3 regions of the Rhodococcus sp. MTM3W5.2 genome follow, and region 1 is predicted to be linked to each of the others. Evidence: riboswitches for the same ligand, from Rfam matches in the RefSeq annotation. Region 1 holds a riboswitch; each other region holds the start of a gene.

Region 1 (5,675 bases):
TGCTCGAGCAGGCCTACGCGCAGTCCGGGGCGATCGTCACGCTCGGTGACGACGCAGGCAGCTGCGCCGACGACTCCTGCGCCGTCTAGCGGCGCGCGAAGTACCTCCTGGCGCCCGCGCCCAGCAGCAGGCCGAGCCCGGCGACCACCGCGATCAGGTGGACGGTCCGTGCCAGACCGATGAGTGTCGACGCGACCGTGAGGTCGGCGACGTCGAATCCGTTCGCCGACAACAGCCAGGCCGCGGGTTCGATGACCAGCGACCCGATTCCGATCGTCCCGAGGCCGACCAGCAGGGTCAGCCGGGCGGGGTTCGAGCCGCGCCGCATCGCGACGGCGAGCGCGTACACCGCGCCGTAGATCGCCAGCCGGATCGCGCCCTGGACGGCGATCGCGGACGGACTCGCGCCGCCCTCGTCGAGCGCGCGAGCGGCCTGGAGGATCGCCTCGACGATGCCGGCGAGCAACGCGACGGACAGCAGGGTGAAGGAGTGCTCGACCTGGCGTGGCGGGCGGGTGCGGATCTCGGTGGTGGTCATGGTTTCCGAGCGTGCCGCCCGGTGGCGGCAACGGGCATCACCCCGTGGCGTGAATCCGGGCTCACCCCACGGTATCGGTCGACCGTGTGGGACAACGGAAGAAGCGGTGGAGCCCGGTGCAATGCACCGGGCTCCACCGCTTCGCTCGAGAGGTGACGTCAGCGGGCGGTCAGCGACTCCGACTGGGAGCTCGCCTTCGCGGCACGCTCGGTGAGGAACGCGAACCCGAGTCCGAGCGCCAGCCACAACGTGGCCTGGATCGTCAGCGAGGACACCCGGAAGTCCCACAGCAGGCTGGCGGGGAAGTCGGGGCCGACCTCGTTGATGTCCGGGAGCACCAGGTAGCCGATTCCGGCGACGGCAAGGAAGGCGAGCAGCGGTGCGGCGATCCGGACGGTCAGGAACTGGTTGGCCGCCACCACCTTTGCCACGTAGGCCGCGATCGACACCGCGGCCAGGCCGAGTACCACCGCGGCGAGCCACAGCCAGGTCCGATTGTTGATGGTCTCCGGGTCCCCGACCGCGGGCGGGTTCGCCGGATACTTGAAGAACGGCACCGCCTCGACCGCAAGCCAGCCGAGACCGGCAAGGGTCAGCGCGAGGATCGGTCCGGACAGTCCGCTGACCCGGCGTGCGTAGTACGCGACCGCGGCGAACAGGGCGCCGAGCGCGAGACCGGCGAGGCTGGTCGCGAGGAACAGGCCGAACCGCTGCCCGTCCCTGCTGACCAGCGGCTCCTCGGAATCGCCGTGCGAGTGTCCGCCGGACTCCGCGCCGGTCGTGGCCTCTGTCGTCCCGGCGTCGTGCCCGTGCGGTTCGACGGGCGCGGCCGCGGCCTCCTCGATCGCGATGGCCGCGTCGATGTGCGGTTCGCCGATCACGAACGCGACGGCACCGGCGAGCAGTCCGGCGATTAGGCCGGCCAGCAGGCCGCGGATGAGGAGGTTCTTGAAGGTTCCGGTCAGTGGCACGGCAGGCCCAGCAGGTGGCGACCGTCATGCATCAGCTCGTGCATGTACATGCCGGTGCGCGAGACCGCACCCTGGTCGAAGCCGACCAGGTAGAGGGTCAGCATCGCGAGCAGGACAACGCCCGCGATGATCATCGCGATGCCGACAGAATCGGTCGCCGTGCTGGGATTGTGTACGAGTGCCATGGTTCCTCCTGGGATTCCGCGTCCCTTAAAAGCCCATGCGATGGCCCCGGTATCTGGCTGTCGAGGGTGTGCCTCGATCACAGTGGCGCGACCGCTCCGGACTCTCACCGGATTCCCGTCAACCATCGCAATTACCAGCGCACTCTCGCACTCACCCGACAGTGGTGTCAATCGCAACGTGTTCGGCCGACCGGCGAGACGTTCGCGCGTACTTCATCGGGCGGTCTGCGACTGTTGGCGGGATCGCCATGCCGACAGGGATCGATGAGTCGGTGCGAATAGTGCAGCTGGCCAACTTCTACGGCCCCCGATCGGGCGGGCTGCGCACCGCGCTGCACAACTGGGGCGCCGGCTACTGCGGACGCGGGCACGAGGTGATCCTGGTTGTTCCTGGTAGGCGCGATGCCGAGGAGGTGATGGCGAGCGGGGTCCTCCGGATCACCCTGGCGGCGGTGCCGATCCCGGCCACCGGCGGTTATCGCGCCGTCAACCCGCGACGGGTGGCCGACGTCGTGCGGGGGCTGCGCCCGGCCGCCCTCGAGGTGTCGGACCGGCTGACGTTGCGCGGCTTCGGGCAGTGGGCGCGTCGGCGGGACATACGGAGCGTGGTGGTGTCCCACGAGCGACTCGACCGGCTGCTCGGACAGGTGCTGCCGCCGCGTACGGCGCGTTCGTGGGCGGACGTCGCCAACGCGCGGATGGTGCGCAACTTCGATGCGGTGGTCTGCACCACCGCGTTCGCGTCCGAGGAGTTCATCCGGATCGGCGCGGGAAACCTGTTCCGCGTTCCGCTTGGCGTCGACCTGACGCTGTTCCATCCGGATCGGCGGGACGAGGACGTGCGCGAGCACTACGCCCGGCCGTCGCAACGGCTGCTGCTGCACTGCGGACGGCTGTCGGTGGAGAAGCAGGTCGAACGCAGCATCGAGGCGGTCCGGTCCCTCGTCGGGCAGGGGCAGGACATCCGGTTGGTGATCGCAGGGGACGGGCCGAAGCGAGAAGCCTTGCGGCACAGGGCGAGGAAGCTGCCGGTGCACTTCACTGGGTTCATCGGCGACGCAGGCCGGCTGGCGACGCTGTTCGCCTCCGCAGACGTCACCCTTGCGCCCGGCCCGCACGAGACGTTCTGCCTGTCGGCACTCGAGTCGCTGGCAGCGGGGACGCCGGTGGTCGCGGCCAGATCGTCCGCCCTGGCGGAGATCATCACCCCGGACTGCGGGGCGCTTGCGCACGGGCGGGGCGTCGCGCTGGCGGACGCCGTCACCGGGGTGCTGGCCCTCCCTGCGGGTGCGCGCAGGGAGTCCGCCCGACTGCGGGCCGAACAGTTCAGCTGGTCGGCGTCAGTCGACGGGATGCTGTCGGTACTGGCGGGGAACTGACGGCGGGGTGGACAGCGCCCGCCGCAACGCGGCCGCGGCCCGGCCCATCGCCTCGGGTCCCGACCGACCGACTCCCACCATGTTCGCGAAGGAGTGGATCAGCCCGGGCTCGAGGACGTACTGCACCTCGACCCCCGCCTCGCGGAGCTTCTCGGCGTAGGCCTCGCCCTCGTCGCGCAGCGGATCGAACCCCGCGGTCACCAGGTAGGCGGGCGGCAGGCCGGTGAGGTCGCCATAGATCGGTGACAGCAGCGGATCGGTCCGGTCTGCGCCCGCCGGGATGTAGCTCTCGTCGGCGAGGTCCATGAACCGTGTGGTCAGGAAGAATTCCGCGAAGGTCGCCCGGCTGGGTCGCTTCACCGCGACATCCACCCCGGGATAGATCAGCAACTGGAACACCGGCGGCGCCCCGAGCCCGCCGTGTGCGGCGCGCTGGGCGAGGACGGCGGCGAGGTTTCCGCCCGCGCTGTCGCCGCCTACGGCGATCCGGTCGGGGTCGATGCCGAGCCCGGCCGCATTGGCGGTCACGAACGAGTACGCCGCCTCGACGTCGTGCAGCGCCGCGGGGAAGGGCGACTCGGGGGCCAACCGGTAGTCGACGGCGACGACCCGCACCCCGGCCCGTTCGGCCAGGAATCGGCACACCGCGTCGTGGCTGTCGAGGTCGCAGTAGATCCAGCCGCCGCCGTGCGCGTAGAGCAGCGCGGGCGACGTGGTGGTCAGGCCGCGCGGGGTATAGAACCGGAGCCGGAGAGGGCCACCTGGGCCGTCGATGTCGCGGTCGGTGACCGCGCCGATCGGTAGATTGCCGCCGACGGCCCTGGAACTGGACAGCAGCGCGCGCCGACCACTGGGGATCGGACGCTCGTCGAAGGGCCTGCCCTCGACCCTCTGCAAAGCGAGGATGAGCTGCATCTCCGGGTCGAGGACGTTGCCCTCGATCTCCACCGGACGCCCCGCCATGCGGCGGAGGACGCCCGCGGGCATCCGCAGGAGGATCTGCAGCGTGTGCCGCCTCGCGGCGTCGATCGCCCGGGCCATAGGTGCGAACCTACGCGCTCGACCAGGGGCGGATGCCCGTTTCGAGGCTCAGGCGTTCTTCGCAGCGGCGGCCACGTCGAGCACGACCTCGAACTCGAGCAGGGAGGCACCGGTTGCCACCGGCTTGGCGCGCTCACCCGAGTGCGCGGCCCTGGCCGGGCCGTCGGACCAGGCCTTGAAGGCCTCCTCGGATTCCCACTGCGTCACGACGAAGTAGCGCTCGTCGCCCTTGACGGGGCGCAGCAACTGGAAGCCGAGGAAGCCGGGGGAGTTCTCGACCGCGTGCGCGCGGTTCGCGAAGCGCTTCTCCAGCTCGGGGCCTGCGCCCTCGGGAACCTCGATTGCATTGATCTTCACGACTGCCATGCGGGCGAGCGTACTCCGCTCGCGGTCAGGCGCCGGTGGTGTCGGGTTCGGCGAGATGCTCGGTCAGCACTGCCAATTGGATCTTGCCCGCGTCGGCGTGGACCGCGCGGCCGGCGTCGGTGACGTCGACGAAAACCCCGCGACGATCCGATTCGCACAGCGACCGTGCAACCAGCCCCGCCTTCTCCAGCCGCGCGACGCTCCGGGAGAGGGCGCTCGGGCTCAGGTACATGTCCGCGGCGAGCTCCTGCATCCGCGGGTGCTTGCAGGTGACGCTCATCAGGCGGTCGAGGGTCTCGAAGTCGCTCATGCTCAGGCCGTGCGCGTTCTGCATCTGGCGATCGAGGTCGCACGCGATGCCGTTGTACCGGTCGAGCAGCGCTCGCCAGGTGCCGCGGAGCTCAGCTTCTGACGTCATGGCCGCATCCTAGTTCCAGTCCACACATTGATGCAAGCGAATTAAATGTTAACGAAATTAGTGCTTGCGCATTGATTGCACATGCACATACAGTCCTCGACGTGACTATCACCGAAACCACTCCGAACCTCACCGCCTCGCCGGGTTCGACCGCTCCTGCCGCAGGGCAGGCATGGACGGCCCGCCTCTGGGGGATCCTCGCGGTGCTGTGCGTCGTGATGTTCCTCGATGGGCTCGACGTCTCGATGGTGGGCGTCGCGCTGCCCTCGATCGGCACCGAACTCGGCCTCGACACCACCTCACTGCAGTGGATCATCAACGGCTACGTGCTCGGCTTCGGCGGCCTGCTGCTGCTCGGCGGGCGCACCGCCGACCTGCTCGGCAGGCGCAACGTCTTCCTGGTGGCGCTGGCGGTCTTCGCCGTCGCCTCGCTGGTCGGCGGGCTCGTCGACAACGGCACCCTGCTCATCGTCACCCGCTTCGTGAAGGGCCTCGCCGCGGCCTTCACCGCGCCGACCGCGATGTCGATCCTGACCACCACCTTCAAGGAGGGGCCTGCCCGCAACCGGGCGCTGTCGATCTTCTCCGTGTTCGGTGCGAGCGGCTACTCGTCGGGGCTGATCCTCGGCGGGCTGCTCACCAGCGCCGGCTGGCGGTGGACGTTCCTGATGCCGGTGCCGTTCGCGGTCGCCACCCTCGCCGCAGCCGTCGTCCTCATCCCGCGGGACCGGCCTGCCGACACCGGCGGGCACGATCTGGCCGGCGCGGTCACCCTGG
Region 2 (5,675 bases), 230 kb from region 1:
AGCCGGTCTGGGTGACGAGGACGTCGTCGTCGCCAAGACCGCGGGCCTCGAGCGCGCGGTCCAGTGCCTGCGCGGCCTCCGGGCCGCCGCGGGCCGAGCAGCGCGGACCCCGGCACACCAGGACGTGCCGAGCGAAGCCCGGCACCTCGTCCCACGCGGGGGAGGTGAGGGGAGCGGTGGTGGTGCGGGCTGCGGAGGTGGGGCCCGAGATCGCGGCGTCGAGCAGGTCGACGTACGTGTCGGTGTCGCTCAGCGGCCCGGCGAGGCGGACGTCGGGGACGTCCGGTCCGCGCTCGCGCAACCAGTGCCCGACGACGCGGCGGAACCACGCGTCCATCTTGCGGTCGAGCACGGTCTGGGCACTGACCACCACGACCTCGGTGGCGCCTGCCGCGGCCGCCTCGTCGAGCGCCGTGGTCACGGATGTCCCCGAGCCGCCGAGCACCGCCGTCACGAAGACGGTGTCCGGGTGCCGGTCCCGCAGCGCTCGCAGCGCCCCGAGTACCTGGTCGCGTGGATCGGCGCCGCGATCGGTCGGCGCGGTGACGATCACCCACCGATTCCGCTGAATCATGTTCACGAGAAAGACCTTTCGGCGGTGGCGTCGACGGTGCCGCACAGCACCACCAGTGGTCGCCCTGTCCGTGGATGGGGCTGCACCAGGGCGTCGAGGCCGTACACCTCCGCGAGCAGTTCGGCGGTCAGCACCGACTCCGTCGGGCCCTCGGCGACCACCCGGCCGTCGCGCAGCACCACCAGGTGATCGCAGTACATCGCGGCCAGGTTCAGGTCGTGCATCGCGGCCACCGTGGTCAGTCCGCGGGCCCGGATCAGCTCGAGGAGTTCGAGCGAAGCCGAGACGTCGAGGTGGTTGGTCGGCTCGTCCAGCAGCAGCACGCATGGTCGCTGCGCGAACGCCCGGGCCAGCTGGGTCTTCTGCTTCTCGCCGCCGGACAGGCTCTGCCACAACCGGTGTCGCAGGTCGGTTATCCCGGCCGTCGCGAGGCATTCGGTGACGACCTCGCCCGTGCCGAGTGCGGCGGGGCGGGCCCAGCCGCCGCGCTGCGGGATGGTGCCGAGTTCGACGATCTGTTCCACCGTCAGGTCCAGTTCTGTGGCCGAATGCTGTTCCACCAGTGCGACGGTCCGCGCGAACTCGCGCCGGTGCATCACGGTCGCCGGTACGTCACCGAGCAGCACCCGTCCGTTCTCGGGACGCTCGAGCCGGGCGATGGTCGACAGCAACGACGTCTTGCCCGACCCGTTCGGACCGATCAGCCCGGTGACCTGTCCGGCAGGGGCCGTGCATGCGACCCGGTCGAGGATCCGACTGCCCCCGGCCGACCAGGTGACGTTCTCGACTCGGATCTCCGGAGTGTGGTGGCTCACGCGCGAACTCCCGGTCGTCGGAGCAGCCACACGAACGCCGGTACCCCGACGATGGCGGTGACGATGCTGATGGGCAGTTCTCGCCCGGGCATGACGGTGCGGGCGGCGATGTCGGCCCACACCAGCAGCAGCGCGCCCATCAGGGCCACCACCGGGAGCAGGCGCGCGTGCAGCGGCCCGACGAGCATGCGGGCCGCATGCGGCACCACGAGCCCGACGAACCCGATGATGCCTGCCTGCGCGACCAGCGCCGCCGTGCACAGCGACGCCACCGCGTACAGCACCCAGCGGGAGCGTTCGACGTTGGTGCCCAGGCTCGCGGCGGCGCGCTCACCGAATGCGAACGAGTCCAGCACCCGGCTGTAGGCGAGGACGATCGTCATCGTCGCAGCGACGACGATCAGGATGCCGACCAGGCCCGGCCAGCGCACACCCGCCACCGAACCGAGGGTCCAGCTCAACACCCGGTGGGCGGCGTCCCGGTCGCCGAAGAGCACCAGCGCCGACGTCAGCGCCGCCGCCAGCTGCCCCACCGCTATCCCGGCGAGGACGAGCCGACCGGACAGCAGCGCACCGGACCGGGAGGTCGCGATGACGAACACCAGCAGCAGGCTCCCGATGGCACCGAGGAACGCGGCCGTCGAGACGGCACCGAATCCGAGGGCGCCCACCGCACTCGCGCCGGTGGTGAGCGCCAGGACCGCGCCCAATGACGCGCCCCCCGACATGCCGAGCAGGTAGGGGTCGGCCAACTGGTTGCCGGTCAGCGACTGGAGCACCGCACCGCACAGGGCGAGCCCTGCGCCGATCGCCGCGGCGGCCAGCACCCGCGGCAACCGCAGGTCGACGACGATGTGCGTGGTGAGCAGGTCGGTGCCAGGGCCGATGCCGAGCCGTCCGGCGATCGACTCGACGACCGTGCCGATCGACAGGTCGGCCGCGCCGATCGCGACCCCGGCCGCGCAGCTCACCGCGAGCAGCGCGACCAGGATCGCCGACCATGCAGTGCTGGTCGTGGTGGCTGCCCGGGCAGGGGCCCGGGTGGACGCGGTCACGCCCCTTCGCCGCCCAACTGCCCCGCGACGAGCGTCGCGCCCTCGATGGTGCGCGGACCCGGCGTGGTCGTCGAGAACGGGAGGACGACGAACGCGTCCTCGCGCACCGCCTTCAGGTCACGCAGCGCCGGGTCGCCGCGGAGGTAGTTCTTCTTCTCCTCGGCCGTGTCCCATGAGGCGTCGGCGAGCACGATGACGTCCGGGTTCGCGGCCAGCACCGTCTCCCAGCTGCCGTCGGCCCAGGATCCGTCCGTGCCTGCGAAGATGTTGGTGCCGCCGACCGCGTCGATGATCAGCTGTGGCCCGCCTGCATTGGCCCCGACGTACGGCGTCGTGGTGTTGCTGTCGTACCAGAAGATGCTCTTGCCCTTCGCGGGCGCCGCCGCCTCGATGCCGGTCAGCGTCTCGCGCATCTGCGCGACCACCGCGTCGGCCTCGTCCTTGCGGCCGAACATCATCCCGTAGTCGGTGATCTCGGTCGCGATCGAATCCCATGCGACCGCGGGTCGCTTCGATTTGTCCTTGCAGCCGAACGGGGAGACATAGGTGGCGACGCCGAGCTCGTCGAACGACTCGTGCGAGCCGACGGCCTTGTCGTCGAACGCGCTCGAGTACGACGCCGTCACCAGGTCGGGCTTGGTCTCGAGCAGGGCCTCCCGGCTCGGGAAGTCCTTCTCGTCGAGAGTCGGGACCTCGGCGTACGCAGACTGCCACTGGGGAGCGATCGTGTCGTCGAGGTAGGCCGTGCCCGCCATCTGGCCCTTGGCGCCGATCGACAGCGCTGTCTCGGTGGCGCCCTGGTTGAGGGTGACGCCCCGTTCGGCGGGCCCGTCGAGGGTCACGGTGCGGCCGCAGTTCTGCAGGGAGACCGCGGCGGTGTGGGTGTCGGAGTTCGACGATCCGCCGCACGCGGACAGGGTGAGAGCGGCAGCGATCGCCGCTGCGGTAGATGCGATGACTCGGTGTGAAACAGGGGTGCGCAAAGCGACCCGCCTTCCATGACTCGTGGAAAACATGCAGGTATGCGTCACGGCCGGTCTCCTGGCTCGGCAGGGATGGCCGCCGGCTACGCCTTCCCGGACGCTTGCGCATCCAGTGGCTGGGGTGGACCCCGAGTAGCCGACGTACCTGCTCACAGTGGCGAGTACCGCGCCGGCTTTGCACCGGACTTCCCGAACACCGCGACAACGGTTGCAGGATAGACCAACGCCCTCTGTGGGCGATCGCCCGCGAATCGGCCGGGCAGCGACCCGATAGGGTTCCGGTGTGCGCCCCTCACTCTCCGACTACGCCCACCTGGCCGGCGGCAAGGTCCGCGACCTCTACACGATCGACGACGAGCACCTGCTGCTGGTCGCGAGCGACCGGATCTCCGCCTACGACCACGTGCTGAGCACCCCGATCCCCGATAAGGGTCGCGTGCTCACCGCGATGAGCGTGTTCTTCTTCGAGCAGCTCGGCGGCACCAACCACCTGGCAGGCGCGCCCGACGACGAGCGGATCCCGGCCGAGGTGCTCGGCCGCGCCCTCGTGGTGCGCAAGCTGAACATGGTGCCGGTCGAGTGCGTGGCCCGTGGCTACCTCACCGGGTCCGGGCTCGCCGACTACCAGCGCACCGGCGCCGTCTGCGGCGTCGAGCTGCCCGAGGGCCTCGTCGAGGCCAGCAAGCTGCCCGAGCCGATCTTCACCCCCGCCACCAAAGCGGTGCTCGGCGAGCACGACGAGAACGTCGACTTCGCGACCGTGATCGATCAGCTCGGTCAGGAGCTGGCGATCAAGCTGCGCGAGGACACCCTCGACATCTATTTCCGGGCAGCCAGTTTCGCCGCGGACCGGGGCATCATCCTGGCCGACACCAAGTTCGAGTTCGGCCTCGACGCCGACGGCAACCTGGTCCTCGCCGACGAGGTGCTCACCCCGGACTCGTCCCGCTACTGGCCAGCCGATGGCTATGAGCCGGGCCGGGTGCAGCCGAGCTTCGACAAGCAGTTCGTCCGCAACTGGCTCACCGGCCAGGAGTCCGGCTGGGACCGGGCGAGCGACACGCCCCCGCCGCCGCTGCCCCAGGAGATCGTCGACGCCACCCGGGCCCGGTACATCGAGGCCTACGAGCGCATCTCCGGGCTGTCCTTCGACGACTGGGTCCAGAGCCCGGTGTAGCCCGCCGCGCCGCGGCACGCACCGCCTAGGCTGGGCGGCATGACTTCGTCCGTCACCCCGGTCAGCAGCCCCATCGCAGCCCCGGTCGCCAAGAAGGTCCCCTCGAGCGCACCCACCACGGCGACACCTTCGTCGACAACTACGAGTGGCTGCGCGAGAAGGACGACCCCGAGGTGCGCGCGTACCTCGAGGCGGAGAACGCCTACACGGAGCAGCAGACCGAGCACCTCGCGCCGTTGCGGGAAACGATCTTCCAGGAGATCAAGGCCCGCACCCAGGAGACCGACCTTTCGGTGCCGTCCCGGATGGGCCAGTGGTGGTACTACTCCCGCAGCTTCGAGGGCAAGCAGTACGGGGTGCAGTGCCGGTGCCCGATCTCAGGCCCGGACGACTGGACCCCGCCGGTGCTCTCCGCCGAGACGGAGATCGAGGGTGAGCAGGTGCTGCTCGACAGCAACCTGCTCGCCGAGGGGCACGACTTCTTCTCCCTTGGTGCGTTCTCGATCACCCTCGACGGCCATCTGCTGGCGTACTCCGTGGACACCGCCGGCGACGAGCGGTACACCCTGCGGTTCAAGGACCTGCGCACCGGTGAGCTGCTCGCCGACGAGATCCCCGGCACCGCGCCCGGCGCCACCTGGTCGGTGGACAACGAGCACGTCTTCTACATGACGGTGGACGAGGCCTGGCGGCCCGACACCGTCTGGCGGCACAAGCTGGGCACCGCGCAGTCCGAGGACGCGCAGGTCTTCCACGAGCCGGACGAGCGGTTCTGGGTCGGCTTCGGGTCCACCCGCAGCGAGAAGTACCTGATGATCTGGATCGGCTCCAAGATCACCTCGGAGATCCGCTGCCTCGAATCGGACGACCCCGAGGGCGAGTTCCGGGTGGTGCTGCCCCGCGTCGACGGTGTCGAGTACAGCGTCGAGCACGCGGTCGTCGCGGGCGAGGACCGGTTCCTGATCCTGCACAACGGCGACGTCGACGGTGTGAAGGCGGAGAACTTCACCCTGGTCGACGCCCCGGTGGCCGACCCGACCGATCAGCGCACCCTGCTCGCGCCGCGCGCGG
Region 3 (5,675 bases), 2.6 Mb from region 1:
GGTCGGCTTCGAGACCATCTGTCACCGGCTGTCCACGCTGCAGCGGCACCGCCAGCGCGGGGTGCCCTTCTTTTTCGTCCGCACCGATCGCGCCGGGAACATCTCCAAGCGGCAGTCCGCCACCGCCTTTCACTTCTCCCGGGTGGGTGGGAGTTGCCCGTTGTGGGTGGTCCACGAGGCCTTCGCCAACCCGGGCCGGATCCACACGCAGGTGGCGAAGATGCCCGACGGGCGAACCTACCTGTGGGTGGCCAGGACCACGCACAGCGGTGGCCTCGGCTACCTGGCCCCCGAGCGCAACTTTGCGATCGGGCTCGGCTGCGACATCGCCTACGCCGACCGCATGGTGTACTCACGTGGAATCCAGACCGACGATCCGGCCACGATCGTGCCGATCGGCGCGGGGTGCAAGGTGTGCGACCGCCCCGCCTGCGCGCAACGGGCGTTCCCGCAGTTGGGGCGGTCGGTCCTGGTCAACGAGAACAGCAGCGGCCACCTGCCGTACCCGCAGGCGTAGCCGCACCCGCGCCCGCCGGGGGCGAGCGTGGGTGCGGCGTCGGCCTAGAGCTCGGCCCGGACCAGTTCGGTCGCGGCGACGAGGTTGCGCAGGGACGCCTCGACCTCGGCCCGGCCGCGGGTCTTCAGGCCACAGTCGGGGTTGACCCACAGCCGCTCCGCAGGCACGGCCTTCAGCGCGGCACGCAGCGAGTCGGCGATCTCCGCGACCGAGGGCACCCTGGGGGAGTGGATGTCGTAGACGCCCGGACCGACACCGAGATCGAATCCGACCGCGTTGAGATCGTCGAGGACCTCCATGTGTGAGCGCGCCGCCTCGATCGAGGTGACGTCCGCATCCAGACCGGCGATCGCCCCGATCACCTCGCCGAACTCCGAGTAGCACAGGTGGGTGTGAACCGAGGTCGCGTCGGCGACCCCGGAGGTGGCCAACCGGAACGCTCCCACAGACCAGTCCAGGTAGGCGGGTTGGTCCGCCGACCGCAGTGGCAACAGCTCGCGCAGCGCGGGTTCGTCCACCTGGATCACCTGCGCCCCCGCGGATTCCAGGTCGACGGTCTCGTCGCGGATCGCGAGCGCCACCTGGTCGGCCGACTCGGACAGCGGCTGGTCGTCGCGGACAAACGACCACGCCAGGATGGTGACCGGCCCGGTCAGCATGCCCTTGACCGGCCTCGCCGTCAGTGACTGTGCGTACGAGGTCCAGTCGACCGTCATCGGGCGCGGTCGGCGGACATCGCCGTACAGGATCGGCGGCCGCACGCAGCGGGTCCCGTAGGACTGCACCCAACCGTTGGCGGTGGCGAAGAAGCCGTCGAGCTGTTCGGCGAAGTACTGCACCATGTCGTTGCGCTCGGGTTCACCGTGCACGAGCACGTCGAGACCCAGCTGTTCCTGGAGGGCGATGACATCGGCTACCTCGCCGCGCATCCGGTGCAGGTACTCGGCCTCGTCGATCTCGCCCTTCCGCAGCGCGGCCCTGGCCACCCGGATCGCGGTCGTCTGCGGGTACGAGCCGATCGTGGTGGTGGGCAGCTGTGGCAGCGGCAGGACTGCCGCCTGCACCTCGCGACGCTCCGCGGCGGGACGCCGCCCGCCGTCGGCCGCCTTCAGGCCGGTCAATCGCGCCCGGATCGCGTAGTCGTGCAGCCGTCGATCGGCCGCCCGGGTGGCCTTCGCGGAAGCCGCATGAGCCAGTTCCGCGCCGACGGCATCGCGACCGGAACGCAGGCCGGTCGCGAGGGTGATCACCTCGCGCACCTTCTCGGAGCCGAAGGCCAGCCAGGACCGCAGGGCGTCGTCGAGTTCGCTCTCGCTCTCGAGCGAGTACGGCACGTGCAGCAGGGAGCAGGAGGTGGAGACCGCGACCGAACCCACGCTCCCGCGCAGGGTTTCGAGCGTCGTCAGGGATTCGGCCAGGTCGTTGCGCCAGATGTTCCGCCCGTCGACGATCCCGGCGACGACGTGCTTGCCCGCGAGTTCGGGGATTCCGGCCAGTGCCTCGGGGTCGCCGGCGACGAGGTCGACCGCCAGTCCCTCGACGCCGGTCTTCGCAAGCGTGGGCAGGGCGGCGCCGAGGTCGCCGAAGTAGGAGGCGAGCAGGATCGCGGGCCGATGCTCGAGCGCGGACAGCGCCCGGTAGACCTCGCCCGCGGTGGCGATCTCGGGCTCCGTGCGATCGGCGACCAGCGCGGGTTCATCGATCTGGACCCACTCGACGCCTGCGTCCGCCAGCCGCCCGAGCAGCGCGGAGTAGAGCGGGAGGAGCTCCCCGACTCGGGAGAGGAGGGAGGACTCGGAGTCGATCGCTTTCGACAGGAGCAGGAAGGTGACCGGCCCGATCAGCACCGGTCGCGCGGCGATGCCGAGCGCCCGCGCCTCCTCGACCTCGCCCAGCACCTTCGACGGGTCGAGGGTGAACCGCGTCGAGGAGCTGATCTCGGGGACCAGGTAGTGGTAGTTCGTGTCGAACCACTTCGTCATCTCGAGTGGGGTGACGGTGGCGGTACCGCGGGCGGCCGCGAAATAGCGATCAAGAGCCGTCGACTCTCCTGCGACCCGCTCCGGCAGGGCGCCGAGCATCGCGGCGGTGTCGAGCATCTGGTCGTAGTACGAGAAGACGTTGACCGGAACGGAGTCGATCCCGGCGTCGCGCAGTTCGGTCCAGGTCTGTGTGCGCAGGTCCCGCGCGACGGCATCGAGCGCGGAGGCGTCGAGCGTGCCTGCCCAGAAGGACTCGACGGCCTTCTTGAGTTCGCGGCGGGGACCGATGCGCGGGGAGCCCAGCACGGTTGCGGTGAAGGTGGATGTCACGGTGTTCTCCAGTTGCTGACAGCGGGGTGGCCACCACCGGCAGACGAGAGCACGGACCGAGCCCAGGTGGCGCCCGCATGCGGGCAGCAGTCAACGGCGATCCGATCTACTCGCCCATTCCACGAGGCGGTGGACCGTCGGGCACGGCGTGCCCGACGCAGTCGGCAGGTCTTCGGACTCGCAGGCGCCCGGTGATCGACACCGGTCCTAGTGGCCGTCGCTTCCCAGACGCGAAGTCCAGTGCATGGTGACGGCGGTCGTTCCTGCATACCGCTGCGGGACAGTCCCGGATTCTCACCGGGTTCCCTCTCACACCTCTCTCCACATAGACGGGGAGACGTGCTTCGACGCCGGGCGGGGACTTCGGGGCTCCTCATGACCACACCGGGCGGACCGATTGCACTGATGAGTATATGAGGCAGAACGGGAGCGGTCGACCAGCTCGCTGCGGGGGTGTTCGCCCGCCGTTCGGGCCATCTGCGAACCCTGCGAAAGAGGGCGCGATCGAGTCGTATCCGCAGCTCACGGTGGGTGCCGTATCCCTGTGAGGTGGGGGCCGGTAGCGTACTGCATCGTTACAGCGGGTCGAGTATGCGGGAATTTCCCGGATGCTAGGACACCGTCCGGCGAGCGGTACGAGAGCAAGGGTAATTTTCAGCAATGTTCTCTAAAGTTTTGGTTGCCAATCGCGGGGAAATCGCGATCAGGGCATTCCGCGCCTCCTACGAGCTGGGCGCGGGGACCGTAGCTGTCTTTCCGTACGAGGACCGCAACTCGGTCCACCGACTGAAGGCCGACGAGAGTTACCAGATCGGGGAGGAGGGGCACCCGGTCCGGGCCTACCTGTCGATCGCCGAGATCGTCGCGGCTGCGAAGAAGTCCGGCGCCGACGCCATCTACCCCGGCTACGGCTTCCTCTCGGAGAACCCGGACCTCGCCGCGGCCTGTGCCGCCGAGGGCATCACCTTCGTCGGCCCGTCCGCCGAGGTGCTCGAGCTCACCGGCAACAAGGCCCGCGCGATCGCCGCCGCGAAGGCGGCCGGACTCCCCGTGCTCTCCTCGTCGGCGCCGTCCGCCGACGTGGACGAGCTGCTCGCCGCCGCCGAGTCCATGCAGTTCCCGCTGTTCGTCAAGGCGGTCGCAGGCGGCGGTGGTCGCGGCATGCGCCGGGTCGCCGAGCGTGCCCAGCTGCGCGAGGCGATCGAGGCCGCGGCCCGCGAGGCGGAGTCCGCCTTCGGTGACGCCACCGTGTTCCTCGAGCAGGCCGTCGTCGACCCGCGGCACATCGAGGTGCAGATCCTGGCCGACGGTCAGGGCAACGTGATCCACCTGTTCGAGCGTGACTGCAGCGTGCAGCGACGGCACCAGAAGGTGATCGAGCTGGCGCCCGCGCCGAACCTCCCGGAGGATCTGCGCGCGCGGATCTGCGCCGACGCTGTCGCCTTCGCCAAGGAGATCAACTACAGCTGCGCGGGCACCGTCGAGTTCCTCCTCGACACCCGCGGCAACCACGTGTTCATCGAGATGAACCCGCGCATCCAGGTCGAGCACACCGTCACCGAGGAGGTGACGGACGTGGACCTGGTGCAGGCGCAGCTCCGGATCGCCTCCGGCGAGACGCTGGCCGATCTGGGTCTGGCCCAGGATTCGATCAAGCTCCGCGGCGCGGCGCTGCAGCTCCGCATCACCACCGAGGACCCGGCCAACGGATTCCGCCCCGACACCGGCCGGATCACCGCGTACCGCACGCCCGGCGGTGCAGGCGTTCGCCTCGACGGCGGCGCCAACCTGGGCGCCGAGGTGGGCGCCTACTTCGACTCGATGCTCGTCAAGCTCACCTGTCGCGGCCGGGACCTGCCCGCGGCCGTGGCAAGGGCGCGCCGGGCGGTGACCGAATTCCGGATCCGCGGCGTGGCCACCAACATCCCGTTCCTGCAGGCCGTCCTCGACGACCCGGACTTCCGCGCGGGCAACGTGACGACCTCGTTCATCGAGGAGCGCCCGGCGCTGCTGACCTCGAGGGCGTCGGCCGACCGCGGCACCAAGATCCTGACCTACCTCGCCGACGTGACCGTCAACAAGCCGCACGGCGAGCGCCCCACCACCGTCTACGCGCGCGACAAGCTGCCCAAGATCGACCTGACCACGCCGCCGCCCGCCGGCTCGAAGCAGCGACTGATCGAGCTCGGGCCCGACGGCTTCGCCGCCGCGCTGCGCGCACAGGCCGCGCTCGGTGTCACCGACACCACCTTCCGCGACGCGCACCAGTCCCTGCTGGCGACCCGGGTTCGCACCGGCGGCCTGCTCGACGTCGCGGGTCACGTCGCCCGGTTGACGCCCGAGCTGCTGTCGGTGGAGGCCTGGGGCGGCGCGACCTACGACGTCGCGCTGCGCTTCCTGCACGAGGACCCGTGGGAGCGGCTGGCCGCGCTGCGCGAGGCGATGCCGAATATCTGTCTGCAGATGCTGCTGCGCGGCCGCAACACCGTCGGCTACACGCCCTACCCCGAGTCGGTCACCCGCGCGTTCGTGCGCGAGGCCACCTCGACGGGCGTGGACATCTTCCGGATCTTCGACGCGCTCAACAACGTCGACCAGATGCGGCCCGCCATCGACGCGGTCCGCGAGACGGGCACCGCCGTCGCCGAGGTCGCGATGAGCTACACCGGTGACCTGTCGAACCCGAACGAGGACCTCTACACCCTCGACTACTACCTGAAGCTGGCCGAGCAGATCGTGGACGCGGGCGCCCACGTGCTGGCCATCAAGGACATGGCCGGACTGCTGCGCGCACCGGCGGCCGCCACCCTGGTGTCGGCGCTGCGCAGCAACTTCGACCTGCCGGT

The links. A riboswitch is a leader RNA that binds a small molecule or an ion and turns the genes downstream of it on or off. The one in region 1 is predicted to bind cobalamin.
Region 2: it holds a riboswitch for cobalamin, as region 1 does, so the genes downstream of both, BTZ20_RS22180 (ABC transporter substrate-binding protein) here and BTZ20_RS23200 (CbtB domain-containing protein) in region 1, are expected to answer to the same signal.
Region 3: it holds a riboswitch for cobalamin, as region 1 does, so the genes downstream of both, metE (5-methyltetrahydropteroyltriglutamate--homocysteine S-methyltransferase) here and BTZ20_RS23200 (CbtB domain-containing protein) in region 1, are expected to answer to the same signal.

What each region holds. Positions count from the first base shown of each region.
Region 1 covers NZ_CP019572.1:5,093,199-5,098,873, reverse strand. The annotation lists gene BTZ20_RS23215 (DsbA family oxidoreductase) at 1-89, shown strand, start outside; gene BTZ20_RS23210 (hypothetical protein) at 86-538, opposite strand; gene BTZ20_RS23205 (CbtA family protein) at 697-1,509, opposite strand; gene BTZ20_RS23200 (CbtB domain-containing protein) at 1,500-1,694, opposite strand; cobalamin riboswitch at 1,719-1,848, opposite strand; gene BTZ20_RS23195 (glycosyltransferase) at 1,967-3,073, shown strand; gene BTZ20_RS23190 (alpha/beta hydrolase) at 3,035-4,114, opposite strand; gene mhuD (mycobilin-forming heme oxygenase MhuD) at 4,163-4,480, opposite strand; gene BTZ20_RS23180 (MarR family winged helix-turn-helix transcriptional regulator) at 4,506-4,898, opposite strand; gene BTZ20_RS23175 (MFS transporter) at 5,000-5,675, shown strand, end outside.
Region 2 covers NZ_CP019572.1:4,861,358-4,867,032, reverse strand. The annotation lists gene BTZ20_RS22195 ((2Fe-2S) ferredoxin domain-containing protein) at 1-574, opposite strand, end outside; gene BTZ20_RS22190 (ABC transporter ATP-binding protein) at 577-1,389, opposite strand; gene BTZ20_RS22185 (FecCD family ABC transporter permease) at 1,386-2,444, opposite strand; gene BTZ20_RS22180 (ABC transporter substrate-binding protein) at 2,441-3,427, opposite strand; cobalamin riboswitch at 3,458-3,643, opposite strand; gene BTZ20_RS22175 (phosphoribosylaminoimidazolesuccinocarboxamide synthase) at 3,711-4,604, shown strand; partial or broken gene BTZ20_RS22170 (S9 family peptidase) at 4,644-5,675, shown strand, end outside.
Region 3 covers NZ_CP019572.1:2,070,765-2,076,439, forward strand. The annotation lists gene BTZ20_RS09555 (short-chain fatty acyl-CoA regulator family protein) at 1-517, shown strand, start outside; gene metE (5-methyltetrahydropteroyltriglutamate--homocysteine S-methyltransferase) at 562-2,829, opposite strand; cobalamin riboswitch at 2,975-3,178, opposite strand; partial or broken gene BTZ20_RS09565 (pyruvate carboxylase) at 3,490-5,675, shown strand, end outside.